2 regions of the Leptolyngbya sp. AS-A5 genome follow, and region 1 is predicted to be linked to the other one. Evidence: riboswitches for the same ligand, from Rfam matches in the RefSeq annotation. Region 1 holds a riboswitch; the other holds the start of a gene.
The links. Region 1 has a riboswitch for cyclic di-AMP ahead of NC980_RS00375 (universal stress protein). Riboswitches for the same ligand answer to the same signal wherever they lie in the genome.
Positions count from the first base shown of each region.

Region 2: linked by a shared signal. The riboswitch ahead of ntrB (nitrate ABC transporter permease) and the one ahead of NC980_RS00375 (universal stress protein) in region 1 are both predicted to bind cyclic di-AMP.

Region 1 is NZ_JAMPLL010000001.1:66,592-74,467, reverse strand. It holds gene NC980_RS00395 (glycosyltransferase) at 1-382, opposite strand, end outside; gene NC980_RS00390 (peptidylprolyl isomerase) at 705-1,133, opposite strand; gene NC980_RS00385 (NAD(P)/FAD-dependent oxidoreductase) at 1,214-2,713, shown strand; gene NC980_RS00380 (DMT family transporter) at 2,713-3,609, shown strand; cyclic di-AMP (ydaO/yuaA leader) riboswitch at 4,028-4,151, shown strand; gene NC980_RS00375 (universal stress protein) at 4,254-4,889, shown strand; gene NC980_RS00370 (hypothetical protein) at 4,929-5,270, opposite strand; gene NC980_RS00365 (CHAD domain-containing protein) at 5,333-6,292, opposite strand; gene NC980_RS00360 (HAD-IB family phosphatase) at 6,466-7,128, shown strand; gene NC980_RS00355 (branched-chain amino acid ABC transporter permease) at 7,090-7,876, opposite strand, start outside.
Region 2 is NZ_JAMPLL010000020.1:43,782-51,657, forward strand. It holds gene NC980_RS19090 (nitrate ABC transporter ATP-binding protein) at 1-822, opposite strand, end outside; gene NC980_RS19095 (CmpA/NrtA family ABC transporter substrate-binding protein) at 849-2,243, opposite strand; gene ntrB (nitrate ABC transporter permease) at 2,254-3,102, opposite strand; cyclic di-AMP (ydaO/yuaA leader) riboswitch at 3,122-3,279, opposite strand; gene NC980_RS19105 (hypothetical protein) at 3,470-4,312, shown strand; gene NC980_RS19110 (DUF1350 family protein) at 4,405-5,391, shown strand; gene argS (arginine--tRNA ligase) at 5,370-7,136, opposite strand; gene NC980_RS19120 (hypothetical protein) at 7,320-7,472, opposite strand; partial or broken gene NC980_RS19125 (hypothetical protein) at 7,769-7,876, shown strand, end outside.

The DNA.
Region 1 (7,876 bases):
TAATCTGCTGTTCGTTCGGCAAATACGCCGCCACAATTAACGAGCATTTGGGGACATCAACTGTAGCTCCGAGCAACGGGTAAAGGGGCTGAGTGCGAGGAGAGCGCATGAACCTCTGCACAATCCCGAACTTTGGTACCTTGGCGATATGTCCGCGACGATACGTGATTGCTGTGGACAGCGCTTCCCCGACTACCACGATCGAAGTCACTAGGTACAATATCGGAATCAGAACGTGAAGAAAGGAAAGATCCCATCCATTCTCCAAAATGTAGTAGTACAGCGCTGTCGGTAGACCGATCACGACAAAATGAGTCAGAAGAATTTTGTCGAGGATAGGTCCGAAGAAGACAACGGGCTTGTGCAGCAGTCCCTTACGCATAGTAGTTGATTAAAGACCAGAAGAGCTTCTTCATAGATAGAAACCACGTGTTACAGAAGTTGTCAAACTTATCTCTGTGTGAATTTGATCACTTATTGGCTTAAACTCGCGCTATTTATCCCTTTCAAGATTCAAGAGATAAGCAGCACTGCTTAACAACAGAGCGGACTGAACACAGACTTCTCTTTTTAGATAGAGAAAGCCAGCTCAAGATCGAGCTTCATCTGAATTCACACAGATTACGGAATTTTGACAAATAAAAAGGCTTTGTGAACAACATTTTTCGCCACAAAGCCCATTATTTCTCGATTAATCAGTTTTATTAATCTATTTCAACTAACTGAATATCAAAAACTAAATCTTCTCCTGCTAAAGGATGGTTTGCATCTAGCGTAATATCTGCTTCCGAAACATCTGTCACCACGACTGGGATGGTTTCTCCGGAGGGTTGCCGAATTTCTAGCTGCTGCCCGATTTCAGGCTGCATTTCCGGCGGCATCTGAGCACGATCGACCACAACGACCATTTCTTCGCGATGTTCGCCATACGCTTGCTCAGCGGGAATGACTTCAGTTTTCGCATCTCCCGGGCTCATGCCCACAACCGCTTTTTCAAAGCCGGGGATAATGTTGCCGTCTCCGATCGTAAATTCCAACGGTTCGCCGTTGGCTGAGGAATCGAACACCGTGCCATCATCGAGTTTGCCTGTGTAGTGAACGCGGACGGTGTCCCCTAATTTTGCTTGTGTCATAGTGAAATTTTTGTAGCGTCAATTCACTCTAGCAATAATGGTTAGAGATGACAGAACTCTTAAGGTAGAGTCAAGAAACGATGCAAGATGTGATTGTAGTTGGAAGCGGAATCGGGGGATTGGTTGCAGGCGCACTTTTGGCGCGTTATGGCAAGTCGGTGCTGGTGTGTGAAAGCCATACCATTCCAGGAGGCGCGGTGCATAGCTTTTCGCGGCAGGGGTTTCACTTTGATTCCGGAGCATCGTTTTACTGTGGATTAAGTGATTCAAACTCTGTGAATCCCTTGCGCCAAGTCTTGGCTGTCTTAGGGGAATCGGTGGAAGCGGTTCCTTATGATCCATTCGGGCATTATCACTTCCCGGACGCGGTACTCCCGGTTTACGGCAATCTAGAGAAATATCGATCGGCGGTGTCCCAAATTTCTCCGCAGGGTGCGATCGAACTGACCGAACTCGAAAAGCGATTTCTCAAACTGTACGCAGGGTTGCGAGGAATTCCCACGCTGGCACTCCGGAGCGATTGGAAATTAGCTCCGATCTTGCTGAGTCGCTATCTTCCATCGCTGCTGAAGATGTTGCCAAATCTACCAATGATCCAGGCTTCAGTTGGGGATTTGATGGATCAAACTGTTCGTGATCCGTGGGTGCGGCGGTTGATCGATTTAGAGTGTTTTTTGCTGTCGGGACTCAAGGCACATGGAACGATCGCGCCTGAAGTGGCGTTTATGTTTGGCGAACGAACAAGCTCCGTGATTGATTACCCGATCGGGGGCAGTGGAGCGATCGTTGATGCACTGGTTCGTGGACTGAAAAAATGGGGCGGGACATTGCGGCTTGGAACTCACGTCGAAAAAATTCTGGTGGAATCAGGCAAAGTTCGGGGAGTGCGGCTGCGAAACGGTGAGGCATTATCGGCAGCGATCGTCATTTCTAATGCGAGTGTTTGGGATACTTATGCTCAGCTTTTAGAGCCGACAGATCTTCCTACTTCCTACCGTAAAAATGCGCTGGCTACGCCTGCGATCGATAGCTTTATGCACTTGCATCTGGGCATTCGGGCAGACGGATTACAGCATCTCACTGGACATCATGTGGTTGTGCATGACGATCGCGACATCACGACTCCTGGGAATACCTGCATGATTTCCATTCCCTCGGTTTGGGATGAAAATCTAGCGCCATCCGGTCATCATGTGGTTCATACGTATACCTTAGAACCCTTCGCAGATTGGACACGCAATGCCGAATACGAACAGAAAAAATGGGCACGATCGCAGCCACTTTATCGGGCGGTTGAGCGAGTCATCCCGGATCTCAAAGACCGAATTGTTCTAGAACTGGTTGGAACGCCGCTGACTCATGCGCGATATTTGCGACGATATCAAGGAACCTATGGAGCGGGAATTCCAGCAGGACAGGGATTATTTCCGAGTTGCCACACGCCGATCGCAAACCTCTACCGCGTTGGAGACAGCACCATGCCGGGAATTGGAGTGCCTGCGGTGGCGGCTTCTGGGATTCTCTGTGCCAATACTCTGGTCGATCCGGCTCAAACTCTCGAATTGGTTGACTTGCTTTGATGTCTTTTTTTCTACAGTTTCGGGGTGAACTTGCCGCGCTCGCTGCTGCATTGATTTGGGCGTGCGGCTCGATCGTCTACACCGGAGTCGGACGGCAGATTACTCCTTTAGCGTTGAATTTTACAAAAGGCTGGATCGCGATCGTGCTGCTCGGTCTCACCTTTTTGTTCACAGGACAATCCTTTCCGGCGATCGATCCTGCCTCATTTTTTCTCTTGTTTCTCAGTGGCGTAATCGGCATTGGATTCGGAGATACTACCTATTTCAAAGCGCTCAACTGTATCGGGGCACGACGCACTTTATTGTTTGAAACCCTCGCCCCGCCACTCTCTGCGATTCTTGCCTTGATCTTTCTTCAGGAACGCTTATCTGTCTCAGCCTGGCTCGGAATCGGACTGACGATCGCTGGGGTCGTTTGGGTGATTTTGGAACGGGTTTCGGACAGGCATGAGAACTTTCGCCCCCTACAAGGAGGTTTGTACGGACTGCTTGCGGCGATCGGGCAAGCGGCGGGTGCAGTGTTATCGAGATCTGCGCTGATTCATACCGATATTGATTCTTTGTGGAGTACCTTAATTCGGTTAATCGGGGGCACGATCGCGCTGTTTATCTGGATACTTCTACAGCACCAAATTAGCGCAATGATCAAACCCCTAAAAGATCGTCGTTTGCTTGTGGTAATCGCCGGAACTGCTTTTATCAGCACCTATCTCGGTATCTGGCTCCAGCAAACCTCGCTGAAATTTGCCACCACGGGGATTGCTCAAGCACTCAGCAGTACCAGTCCCCTGTTTGTTCTTCCTATTAGTCGGGCAATGGGCGATCGGATCAGTCTGCGATCGTTTTTCGGCGTTCTCATTTCTCTTTTGGGAGTGGCTTTATTATTCCATCGCTAGTAATGTATAGAACTTCTCCACAGTTAACCCAATTATTAAAGTGTAGCGATCGCGACAATTTAATCCTGGAGATGGATGGAGATTGAGGTTTCGATAGCAGAAACTAATAATTGAAATTAGATTTTTTCAGTCAATGAGAATACAGACTTTAAAGAAGCACAGGATTTTTAGGAGCGACTGATATAATTGGAAGGGGGGCTTGCTACGGGGGTTGGATTAGTTAATGCCTCACTTTTGTTTTGCAAGTAGCAGTTCTATCGCTTTCACCTGTAATAAATTAACTAACAACGACTTGAGCCAGTGTTCCTGATTCTTTTGGGTTCCCAATTATTTGTGAAACAGCCAAGGTTGTTATGCCTACATTTCGTCAACATCTAGGGAAGCTAATCTGTGGGTCGCCTAATCTGAGTTTGGTAGAACAGTAATCTGACCAAATTCAAAGCGGAGGAACCAATTCTTGGGGCGAATCTCAAACACCCGTCTGAGAAAGACACCTTCCAGTCTTAGCCCGTCAGCTAACTCCGTCGGCATTGGGAGGATGACTCAGTGTTTAACTCTGAGTTTCCTAAACTAACTCGATCGTTTGCGATCGGGACAACTCCCTCACCCACCTCTCGCTTTTGTAGTTAAGAGAGGTTGCACTCATGAACATTCATTCGATGCTGGTACGGCTCCAAGGAACGCTCGGACGTACTGATCTTGTCCAGAAAATGGTTTTAATTCCTGCAAAAGCCCCAAGCGGTGCAGCAGATTCGGGAATTAATCTCGTCGTTGGTTACTCGAATTCACCTAGGAGCCAGACCGCATTGGATTTGACGCTCTGGATCGCTCATCAAACTCGCTTAGCAACCGGAAAACAAGTCACGGTTCAAGTGGTGTACGTGGTTGAAGACGGCATGATGAAGCGGATTCCAGTATTTGAATCGGGCGCAAAGCGTAAAGCCGCAGCAAAAGCCGAAGGCGAATGGCGCACCAGTCGAACGGCGATCGCGGAGCTAGAAACCGCGACAAAAGCGCAGTTCGGTGCGGCGGAATTGTTTGAACAAGCCGATCGTATTCTGTGGAATGCTCGATGTATGGCGGAAGAGTGGCGCGGGTCGCTCAAAACGCATCTGCGGTTTGGTGTGGTTGCGAAAGAGCTAAAAGAGGTTGTGGCGGCGGAAAGCGCATCGCTGCTGATTCTGGGCTGTGATGCCCCGGATCATCCCTTGGTGAAGCAACTGGGCAAGTCGTTCCCCTGTCCTGTGTTGGGGATTCCGTCGGTATTAGAAGGCGAATAAAAAAGTGCAGCAGATCGTCGATCTGCTGCGATCTAGATTTTAGAGGGGCGATCGTCCTGTAATTAGCATTCGATAGCCAAGCGCGATCGAAACGAACGAAGCCAAAAACTGCCAAAGACTCGTGGGATTCAGAACGGCTCGGCTGTTGAAGAAAACGAAGGTGATTCCGAGAGTTATCGGTATCCAGCCTAGCTTGCGATCGCGTCTTGGGAGAAAGATCAGCATCAAGACTCCGGCAACTAAGGATGCAATAGAAGCGTTTGCTGCGATTCCCTGCAACCAATAGCCATAACCGCTAGTGGTGAAAATAATTTTTTGTCCTAAGAAGTAGATTCCAAGAATAATTAGACCTAAACCGAATAGCCGCAAGAAAGTACGCATACCAGCAGCGTGAGAGACGATATGCTAAGAATTCCCACGCTGCTTGTTAGGATTTTGGCTGGTTAAGATTTGGGTTGCAAAACGAGCTGACGCAGTTGAATCCGAAAATCGACATCTAAATATTTTTCTTGCAACGATCGCCATGCTTTCCAAGCGATCGTTCTTTTTTGAGCGAGCCGTCCTGAGAAAGTCGGACAGAGTTTTTCGATCGAATCACTTAGATGTTCGTTTAAGAAAGCCTGCAGTATCACGCTATCCTGAATCTGTCCTAAAATTTCTTGAATTTGCTTAAATTTATCAACCTGAGATTCGTATTCTTTGCCATAGAAATCGGTAAATAGCTCAGTTTGATAGCGCAATCGCTTCATCTGCTTACGTAAATCGTGCAGGAGCTCGTCTTGCTTTAGCTGCTCTCGAATAGCTTCAGGTGTAATGGGTGCGAAAACTCTTCGCTCGGACTCGAATTCAACTCCGATGAGCCAAGCGGGATGTACCAAAATGCCGCTAATCAAGGGCAAGAGAATATCAGGCAAAACTTCTCGAATGGGCAACTGGGCGATCGCGCTGAACTGCGGCCATGCTAACCAATCCTCCATGCTTTGCTTGAATGCCTCGTATTTTTTGGACTTCAAGGTTTTTTGCAGTTGATCAAAATCTCGCGATCGCTGCTGCTGCAATTTTTTGAGCGATCCCTTTAAAGTGTCCTGCTCACGCGCAGGAAGGCTGGTATGCGAAGTGAGTTCAAGCTGAAGCACATCTAGATCGCGTACCGCTCCCAACACTTGAGCAAATTTGCGAATTCTCGCTTCGCTGGCGGCTTCGGGCAAATCTGCGGCGAACCCAAACACCTGAATTGCAGTTCTCAGTCGTCTTAACCCCACTCGCATTTGATGGAGTGCTTCTGGGTCTCGATCGGCTAAAACGTCCTCTTCGTGCTTGATCGCTTTACGGAAATGCTTTTCGATCGCGCGATGACCATAATAGCTTAGAGCTTCTTGGGGTAATCTTATTTGAAAATTCATAACGAGTTCTCATAACAGGTTTACCAGTCATCTTGAATTTTGTATTAGCTCAAATCTAGAAACCTCTAGCTTTAGTTTATGATTTGCAGGCAGAATGCAAAAACTAGCGCAAAAAAAGTATAAAAAATACTGACTTGCTCAAACTATAAAAGTAGAAATCATCTGGAAAGAAAATGAAACGCATTGTATTTTGCGACTTTGACGGCACGATTACCCAGGCAGAAACCTTTGTCGCAATGCTGAGAGAATTTACACCTGTATTATCAGAGCGTTTACTTCCAGAAATTTATGCGAAACGTCTGACTTTACGGGATGGAGTCCGACAGTTTATTCAGTCGATTCCAGCAGCGCGATATGGAGACATCATCGAGTTCACGCGATCGCAGCCGATTCGCCCTGGTTTATTAGAACTGCTTGATTTTCTTGAATCCAAGGAGATTCCTTTTGTCGTGATTTCTGGCGGTTTAATGGGAATGGTTGAATCTGTGCTTAATCCGCTCCGCCATCGAATTTATGCGATTCATGCAATGGAAGTCGATACGAGAGAACAGTTTTTACAGGTTCATTCTGCTTACGAAAGTGAGACAGAAATCGTGGCAAAAGCACAAATTATGGCGAAATATAACGCGGATCAATCGATTGCGATCGGGGATTCGATTACCGACTTAAATCTCGCTTTAGCTGCCGAAGTTGTGTTTGCGCGTCCGCCGCTCACTCGGTATTTAGAAGAACGCAATAAAGCCTTTATTCCCTGGAGTGATTTCTTTGAGGTTCAAGATTATTTGCGAGATCATGTTTTAGGTGGTTCCTTTGAACAATCCCTGCGGACGCACTAACAGCACAATCACCATAATTAACAATGCAAATCCAAGTTTGTATTGGGCTGTAAATAAGCGAGTTGCGATAATAAATCCAGCGATCGGATTTGAAGCAAATGGTGCTAACAAATCAGTCAATCCGCCTCCGACCTCTTGTGCAATGCCGATAATTAATCCACCCGCGATCGCGCCGTAAGGATTTCCAATTCCCCCTAGAATCACCGACGCAAATAGCGGCAGAATTAGGAACCAGCCCATATTCGGGCGCACGGCTTCCACTAATCCCAACATACTGCCGCCCAATGCTGTCAAACTTCCGGCGATTACCCAAGTCCAAATCACGACGCGATCAACATTAATTCCTGTTGTTCGGGCTAGATCTAAATCGTCTGCCACTGCGCGCATTGCTTTACCAATTTTGGTGTTTTGCAACAGGTAATGTAATCCAGCGATCGCCGCGATTGCTAATAGGATCACCAGTATCTTATTAAACGGAATATTGATTCCAAAAATAGATAAGGCGCGAAGCACAGGAAGGTTATACCGTTGATTGCCGCCGCCCCAAATCAAGATAATGCCATTGCGAATAAACAAGGCAAGCCCGATCGAAATAATAATCAGCGTGGTTGGGGTTGCTCGTTTTTTTCGCATCGGCGACCAGAGCAGTTTTTCGCTCAGTAGAGTCACTCCAACCGTGACGATCGCAGAGAGAAACATCGATATCCAAATATTGATACCGATCGCATTAAACAGCAGCGTAAAATAA
Region 2 (7,876 bases), on a different contig from region 1:
GTCGTCGGATTCAAAATTAGAATCCAGGAAGTTCAGCGCATGGTTTCGCAATTGGTAATACTCTGGTGAATTGCGAAGTTTGGCCCGATCGCGCGGGTGTGCAAAGGGAACTTCTAAAATTTCGCCGATCGTCGCTTCAGGCCCATTGGTCATCAATACAATCCGATCGCTCATGTAAATCGCTTCATCAACATCATGTGTAATCATGATCACAGCTTGCCGATGTTGCTCCCAAATTTCTAACACCTGACGCTGAAGTTTGCCGCGTGTTAAGGCATCGAGCGCTCCGAATGGCTCATCCATCAGCAGCATTTTCGGACGAGTCGCCAAGGCTCTGGCAATTCCGACCCGTTGCTTCATCCCGCCGGAAATCTCATCCGGATACTTGTCGGCAGCAGCGGTGAGATTCACCATGGCTAAATGCTCACTCACAATTTGCTTTTTCTCAACGGGAGACGCATCTTTTAGCACTTCATCGATCGCCAACCGAATGTTCTGGCTCACGGTTAACCACGGCAGCAGCGAATACTGTTGAAACACCATCATGCGCTCTGCTCCCGGCTTGCGGATTTCTTTGCCTTCGAGCAATACAGAACCCGAAGTCGATCGCTCTAGTCCCGCAACAATCTTTAGCAACGTGGATTTACCGCAGCCAGAATGACCAATGATCGAAATGTACTCGCGCTCCCCAATCGTTAAGTTAATGTCTTTGAGAATCACCGTTTCACGGTCGCCCGTTTTATAAGACTTGTAAAGGTGATTGATTGCGAGAAACGGTGCCTCTGACTGGGTAGGAGCAACGTTTTGAACATCATTAATCATGTTGAACTGAACCATGAGAACCTCTTCTAAGAAAGATAAATGTTTGTCGATCGACTCACACGAATGTCAAAGCTGTTGAGATACCCGACTGGATCGCTCGGATCAAAGGCTTTCTTGTCGATGAACGCTTCAGCAGGTTCGATTTTGTAATCTTCAGCCGGACAAGCAATGCCTAACTCAGCCGCAACTTCTCGATAGACATCAGTGCGCCAAGCCTGTTCTGCAAGTTTGTCCGCATCTTTGGGAACCTCTTTGATTTGTCCCCAGCGAGCGGCTTGCGTCATGAACCATAGACTGCGCGATCGCCACATGAACGTAGAATGCTCGTTCGCAACTTGCGGAACTTCTTTCGACATCTTGAAAAACATCGTGGTTGCATCTGATTTAACAATGCGTTGCTTGCCGTCAAAGCCACCATAGTTGTATTCACCCACGATCGCGGGTTTAGTAAACTTCGGTTTCGCTCCGGTGTACGATCGAGCCGAAATGATTTGAGCTACTTCTTCTCGATTTTCGTCACAGTAGCGACAAGCTTCGATCATCGCTTTGAGCAAGGCGCGGTAGGTTTTAGGATTCTCATCGATAAACGATTGCATCACACCGAGTAAGCGATCGGGGTGTCCATTCCAAATCTCACGACCTTGAGCAAACGTGAATCCGATGCCTTCATTTCCAGTAATGGCGCGGGTGTTCCACGGTTCTGCAACCATGTATGCTTCCATTGCTCCAATTCGCACATTCGTCACCATCTGCGGCGGTGGAACAATGATGATGCGAAACTCTTTGAGCGGATCAACTCCGGCTGCTGCTGCAACATAGCGAACGAAGTATTCATAGATGGCAGAACTCAGCACGACTGCCCAAACTCGACGTTCTGAGGGTAAGCCTTCAAAGTAGCGGCGAAAATCTCGTCCGAAGGCTTCTAAATTCCCGTTGTACTCGAACCACGGGCGCAAGCCTGCATTCCACATAGCGCGATTCATCGTCATCGCATTGCCGTGATGGTGAATCGTCATGCCTGCACACATCGGAGCGTGACGCGCCCCTTCTGCACCCGTTCTGGCATTCGTGACCGCCCCTGCAACGACCGGGGCGGCATCTAATCTACCAAAGATTACGCCATCTCGTGAGGTTGCCCAGCTTGCTTCACGGCTCAAGCGGACATTCAAGCCATACTTGCGAAAAAAGCCTTTCTCCCAAGCGATCGCAAACGGCGCACAGTCGTTTACTGGAACATAGCCGATCGTTAGGTTCGGTTTCTCAAGTTCACTCGATTTAATGACCGGAGTGATCGACATTGCCGCTTCAGAGAGTTCTTGCGGCGCACGATTCGCATTAATTGCACAAGAGGGTAAGGTAGCTGCGATCGCCGATGCGCCTACTCCTGCAAGAAATTCGCGGCGCGTCCATTGATTCGTCATAATTTTTCCCCTACGAAGCGCGGCGGCGATGTGTAACCCAAGCTTCAATTTGGGCTAAGGCGAGGTCTAACAATAGTCCAGTTAGTCCAATCACTAGCACGGCTAAGAACACTGAACTCAGGTTCAATCGGCTCCATTCATCCCACACAAAGAAACCGATCCCGACTCCGCCTGTGAGCATTTCCACGGCAACAATGACAAGCCAAGCAACGCCTAAGCTAATTCGTAAGCCTGTAAAAATATACGGCAAGCTTGCAGGCAAAACAATCTTGAGTATGCGTCTCCAGCGCGGCATTTCCAACACTCGCGCTACGTCTAAATAGTCCTTAGGAACACTGGCAACTCCCAATGCAGTGTTGATGATCGTTGCCCATAGCGAGGTAATGAAAATTACAAAGATGGCAGAGGGATCAGCCAAGTTAAAAATCGCCAGCGCGATCGGGAGCCAAGCCAGTGGCGATACGGGTTTGAGAATCTGGATCACCGGATTCAGCGCCATCATCGCTTTTTCGGACATTCCAATCAAAAAGCCGATCGGAATGGCAACGATCGCACCCAGACCAAACCCAATCAATACTCGTCTCAAGCTTGCGAGTAACAGCCAACCAATTCCTAGATCGCCAGGACCTCGACGATAAAACGGATTAAGAATGTAGTCTAAATTTGCTACCAGCGCTTCGGGCGGCGTGGGCATCAGTTCGTGTTTGCTTAGTGCAATAATCCACCACACACCAATCACACCCAGGAAACCGAGCGCCGGATAGAGAATGCGATCGCTCGATAGGATTGGTTTTGTCCGGCGTACCGTAGCCTGAACTACAGCAGTAAACACTGCCGCTAAATTCAATTGCAGAATCATATGATTTGGTTCTCCAGAGCCAAACTCTCAACGTGCCTACGGAGTTAGCTGACGGGCGAGGACTGAGAGATTGTCCCCTGTTGGCTCGCTTAGAACTTCTAAGTTCACAACAGTAAGCCCCGATTAAACTGGTTCCTCCGCTTCGGAGCAATTGTCCGAATTAGGCGATACAGACTCGAATCCTAGAACTTTAACATCTCAATACAGATTTGCACCATCTTTCTTTTGAGATAGTGACTAAATTGTAGACAAAGAAATAGTACCCACCTGGGTACTGTAAAAGCCAGGTTGCTCTTCCACAATTTGAATAGAAAGTCTCAAACAGAGCTAAGAGCCTCTCATATTATTCAATTTGGAGTTTCGCATCATGGAAGTTTCGACCTTTGAATTGCTCGTCAAACGAATTGCTCCCAGACTAGCATTGCCGCCAGCAGCACAACCCGTTGCTCGTCGCATTGTGCAAGGTTACTTTCTGACGCTTTCTAACTTGGAAACGATCGACTTGAGATATCGCTTAGAGTTCCGCATTAGCTTACCGGATAGTCCAGCTCAGGCAGATGCTGTTACTCGCATTCTGGAGGGGAATACCTTCTTGATCTTCGACATTGCTGGATCAAACAATACGCTCTCGTTGATCCGCGTTGGCACAACAGGACGATATATCAGTCAGGAATTTGTGATTCCAGCGCAGAAGACAGCTTCGATCGAGTTGCTTCCTGATGTCGTTCGATTTGCATCCCAAGACGACCCAGCCTTGGAAATTCGGGGCTTTGTTTCGCTCTTCTTACCCCGGATCTTCACAGGCACAACGCTTCCAGAAAGATTGATCGGTAGACCTCAGAGTCCGCGTCCGGTCAAGGTGTTGCTAAATGCTGAAATTCGCGGCACGTTCTTGCCGAATGACTTCCCCGCCAATCCTGCTAGCACTGACTTTGATCAAATCAATTACTCACTGGCGCTGGCGAGCGGTAAAGCGCTAAATGAGATTGAGTCTGAACCGCCGAGAATTCTGGTTCCAGGTAGTTCAGTCGGGCTAGAACTGACACCGGGCGCGGTCAGAATGTCTTCCGCATCCGACAGTGCAGCAGCAGATTTGGGAGCAATGATTGCAGGATTGATGGTCAGCAGCAACGGCAATGGTGCAAATCTAGAGTCGCTGAACCAATCGCTTGCAGAGTTAGACCTTCCTGTCACCATGCGAGGAATGTAATCAAGCATTGGCGTTAGTCTTCGGGTTTGGTCGTTTGTTCCAAGTGGTTGGCGGTTAGAGATTGCCGTCAACCCTTTCTCTAGAGGTGTAGGATGAGTATTTTTCAATTCAGACCGCTTTGCCATAGTTGGGTCGCATTGCATCCTCATCCCAGAGGTGTGGTTCAGTTTATTGGGGGTGCTTTCTTTGGGTCGTTTCCAACGATCGCGTATCGGCATTTGCTACAAGAGATTTTTGCAGCAGGATATACCGTCGTTGCCTTACCGTTTCGGTTTGGTTTTCGTCATTGGTCATTAGCGATCGAGCTTTTAGAGGAGCAAAATACGCTGAGACAAGAACTAACAGCGATCGCAAAGCATCTTAACTATGATTACGAGCTTTACCAGGATAAAACGAATTACTCTTGGATCGGACATAGTTTAGGCTGTAAGTACATTGCACTGCTAGAGCTTTTAAGCAGTGAACAATGGCGGCAAGTGTTGTGTTCTTGTGTCGAAGCAAAGCAGATTGAGCAAGTTGAACGAGCGATCGCTCACCTTTCAATAGATTCAGTTTCGATTAAAGGGCAACCCTCGTTGCTCCTAGCTCCCGACATTTCTGATACTGAGAGTGCAGTTCCGATTCGATTTCTAGCACAGCTTTTAGATAAGTTTAAGCTGGGTGCGTTGCCTACTCGCGCTCAAACTCAGTGCTTGGTCGAGCAGAGTGAGCTATTTAATCTAACGGGGTTAATTTCGTTCGATCGCGATACCATTGCTGGAAGCCTTGCAAACGCGCAAAAACATCCCTTGAGTGAAAATGATGTGCTTTGGTTTTTATCCCAACTCAAACAGCGCCACTATCGAGTGCTGTATCGAGAACTTTCAGGTAAACATTTAGAACCTGTTGGAGTTCAAATCGGTGAATGGGTGGTGGATCTTAATCCATTGGATAAGTTTGCGGAACCGATCGTAGATCGTCACTTAGAAGGTGTTGTACTTCAGTTTCTCGATCGTCTGCGTCAGAGAGAACAGGGGTTGGAATCTTCCAGTTCCCAGCCTCTCTACGATCGCGCCTCTTACATCCGCTCTAGCACCTGAATTCCCAACAGCGATAGTCCAAGCTTCAATGTTCTTGCTGTCAAGTCACACAGTACCAATCGAGAAGTTCGCGCGGGTTCTTCTGCTTGCAGCACAGGAACGCCTTGATCGCGATCGTAAAACACATTGAATTTCTGACTGAGTTGGAACAGATAGTCACAAAGTCGATTTGGAAATAGTTCTTGCTCTACTTCGGATAGAACAGTGCTGAACTGAAGTAACTGTTTTGCTAAAGCGAGTTCGGTTTCATGTTCTAGCACCATTTGAACATTAGAGCCGAGCTGATTGAAGTCAATTCCGCCTTTGCGACTAATCCCTTGAATCCGAGCATAAGCATAAAGCATATAAGGCGCAGTATTGCCTTGAAGCGCAAGCATCTTGTCGTAACTGAAAATATAGTTACTAGTGCGATTCTGGCTTAGATCAGCATACTTCACTGCGCTGATCCCTACTGTTTTTGCAGCATGATTGATAAAGTCTTCGGATTCGTGGCGCTCTTCGGTTGCGAGTCGAGTTTCTAGATCAGTGCGCGATCGTTCCACTGCTTCATCGAGCAAATCCCGCAGTCGAACGGTATCGCCCGATCGTGTCTTCAGCTTCTTCCCATCTTCACCCTGCACCAATCCAAATGGCACATGCACGACTTCAACACTACCCGGAATCCAATCTGCGCGGCGGGCAACCTGAAACACTTGAGCAAAGTGATTTGCCTGACCTGCATCAGTGACATAGATTAAGCGATCGGCATTATCCTGCTGCACTCGATAGCGAATCGCAGCTAAATCAGTAGTTGCATAGTTATAGCCGCCATCTGACTTCTGAATAATCAAAGGTAATGGATTGCCTTCCCGGTTCGTAAAGCCCTCAAGAAACACACATTTTGCGCCTTGATCTTCAACCAGTAAACCTTCCTTCTCCAAGTCTTCGACCACTTGCAGTAATAGTGGATTGTAAAACGACTCTCCCCGTTCTGTAAGTTGAATATCTAGCAAATCATAGATGACCTGAAACTCACGACGCGACTGATCACACAACAATCGCCAAGCTTTCAAAGTATCTTCTGCACCCGACTGCAATCGCACCACTTCTTGACGTGACTTTTCTTGGAACGCTGGATCTTCATCAAATCGCTGTTTCGCTTTCTTATAAAACGCAACTAAATCGCCCAAATCTAAAGCATCTGCTGTCGTTAATGCTTCGGGTGCAACTTCCCGAAGATAAGTAATCAGCATTCCAAACTGTGTTCCCCAATCGCCGACGTGATTGAGGCGCAACACATCATGCCCTTGGAATTCTAGAATGCGAGCGATCGAATCCCCAATGATGGTCGATCTCAAATGCCCAACGTGCATTTCTTTCGCAATGTTCGGACTCGAAAAATCCACGACCACTTTCTTTGGTTCTTTTACCACCGCAATTCCTAAGCGCGAATCCCCTGCCATTGCACTTAACTGCGTCTGAAGGTAGACAGGCTTCAGCTTCAAATTGATAAATCCAGGGCCTGCAATTTCCGCCGTTTCACAAAGATCATCAACCTGCAAATTTTGCGTAATTTCTTGCGCGATCGCTCTTGGCTGTTTGCCCAATCGCTTCGCCAACGACATCGCCACATTCGCCTGATAATCCCCAAACTTCGGATTATTGGTTGGCACAAGCATCGGATCAGTCCCTACCAGTTCTGCACCAAACGCCGACACCAAAGCAGCTTCTAGACGATTTTTTAATTCAGCGAATGTAGCAATCATAATTTTTCAACCTGACAATAGCGCAAGTCCCTTTTAGGATAGCGACCTAACTTATTAATGATTCAGCACGAAGATCGTTTACGCAAGACATTTTCTAATTTCGATCGCTCAAACCTGCAAGCCATATTGCATTAAAGGACGGCCAAGCTGAACCCTTCGATTCTCCATATCAATTTGCTTGAGTCATCGCTTGAATTTCACACTCAAATTCAACCAAGTTGATCGTGTCACTGGAGCGCTACTCGAAATAAAATCCACACCCGTTTGGGCGATCGCTCTCAACATCTGTAAGATCACAATCTCCGATACCTCGATCTTTATCCGCTCATTTGTCAATACTACAACGGTAAAATGAAGAAAAAGTTGATCCTTGCAAGATGGAAATCAATACTCAGATTGATTCAAACCACGCGGCGAAGCTAACCTACATTCAGCAACAAACTCGGCAAGATATTGCTGAGATTTTAGGGCAAGCGATCGATCTCTAACGAACGCCTAAAGTCTCCACCGGCAAACGCCCTACAAGCTTTTGAGGAAGCGGGATTAGTTAGGTTTATCGATGCTGATCCGGACGAATCTTATCAATCTGTGATTCAAAACTATCTCGCAGAAAAACACCAGCAAGGTCAGGCATGATCATTATCGATACAGGAGCCTTTCTTGCACTGTTCAATCAACGAGACCCGAACCATCAAGCTACCCAAATTGCACTACGCTCCATTCAAGAACCGTTAATTCTG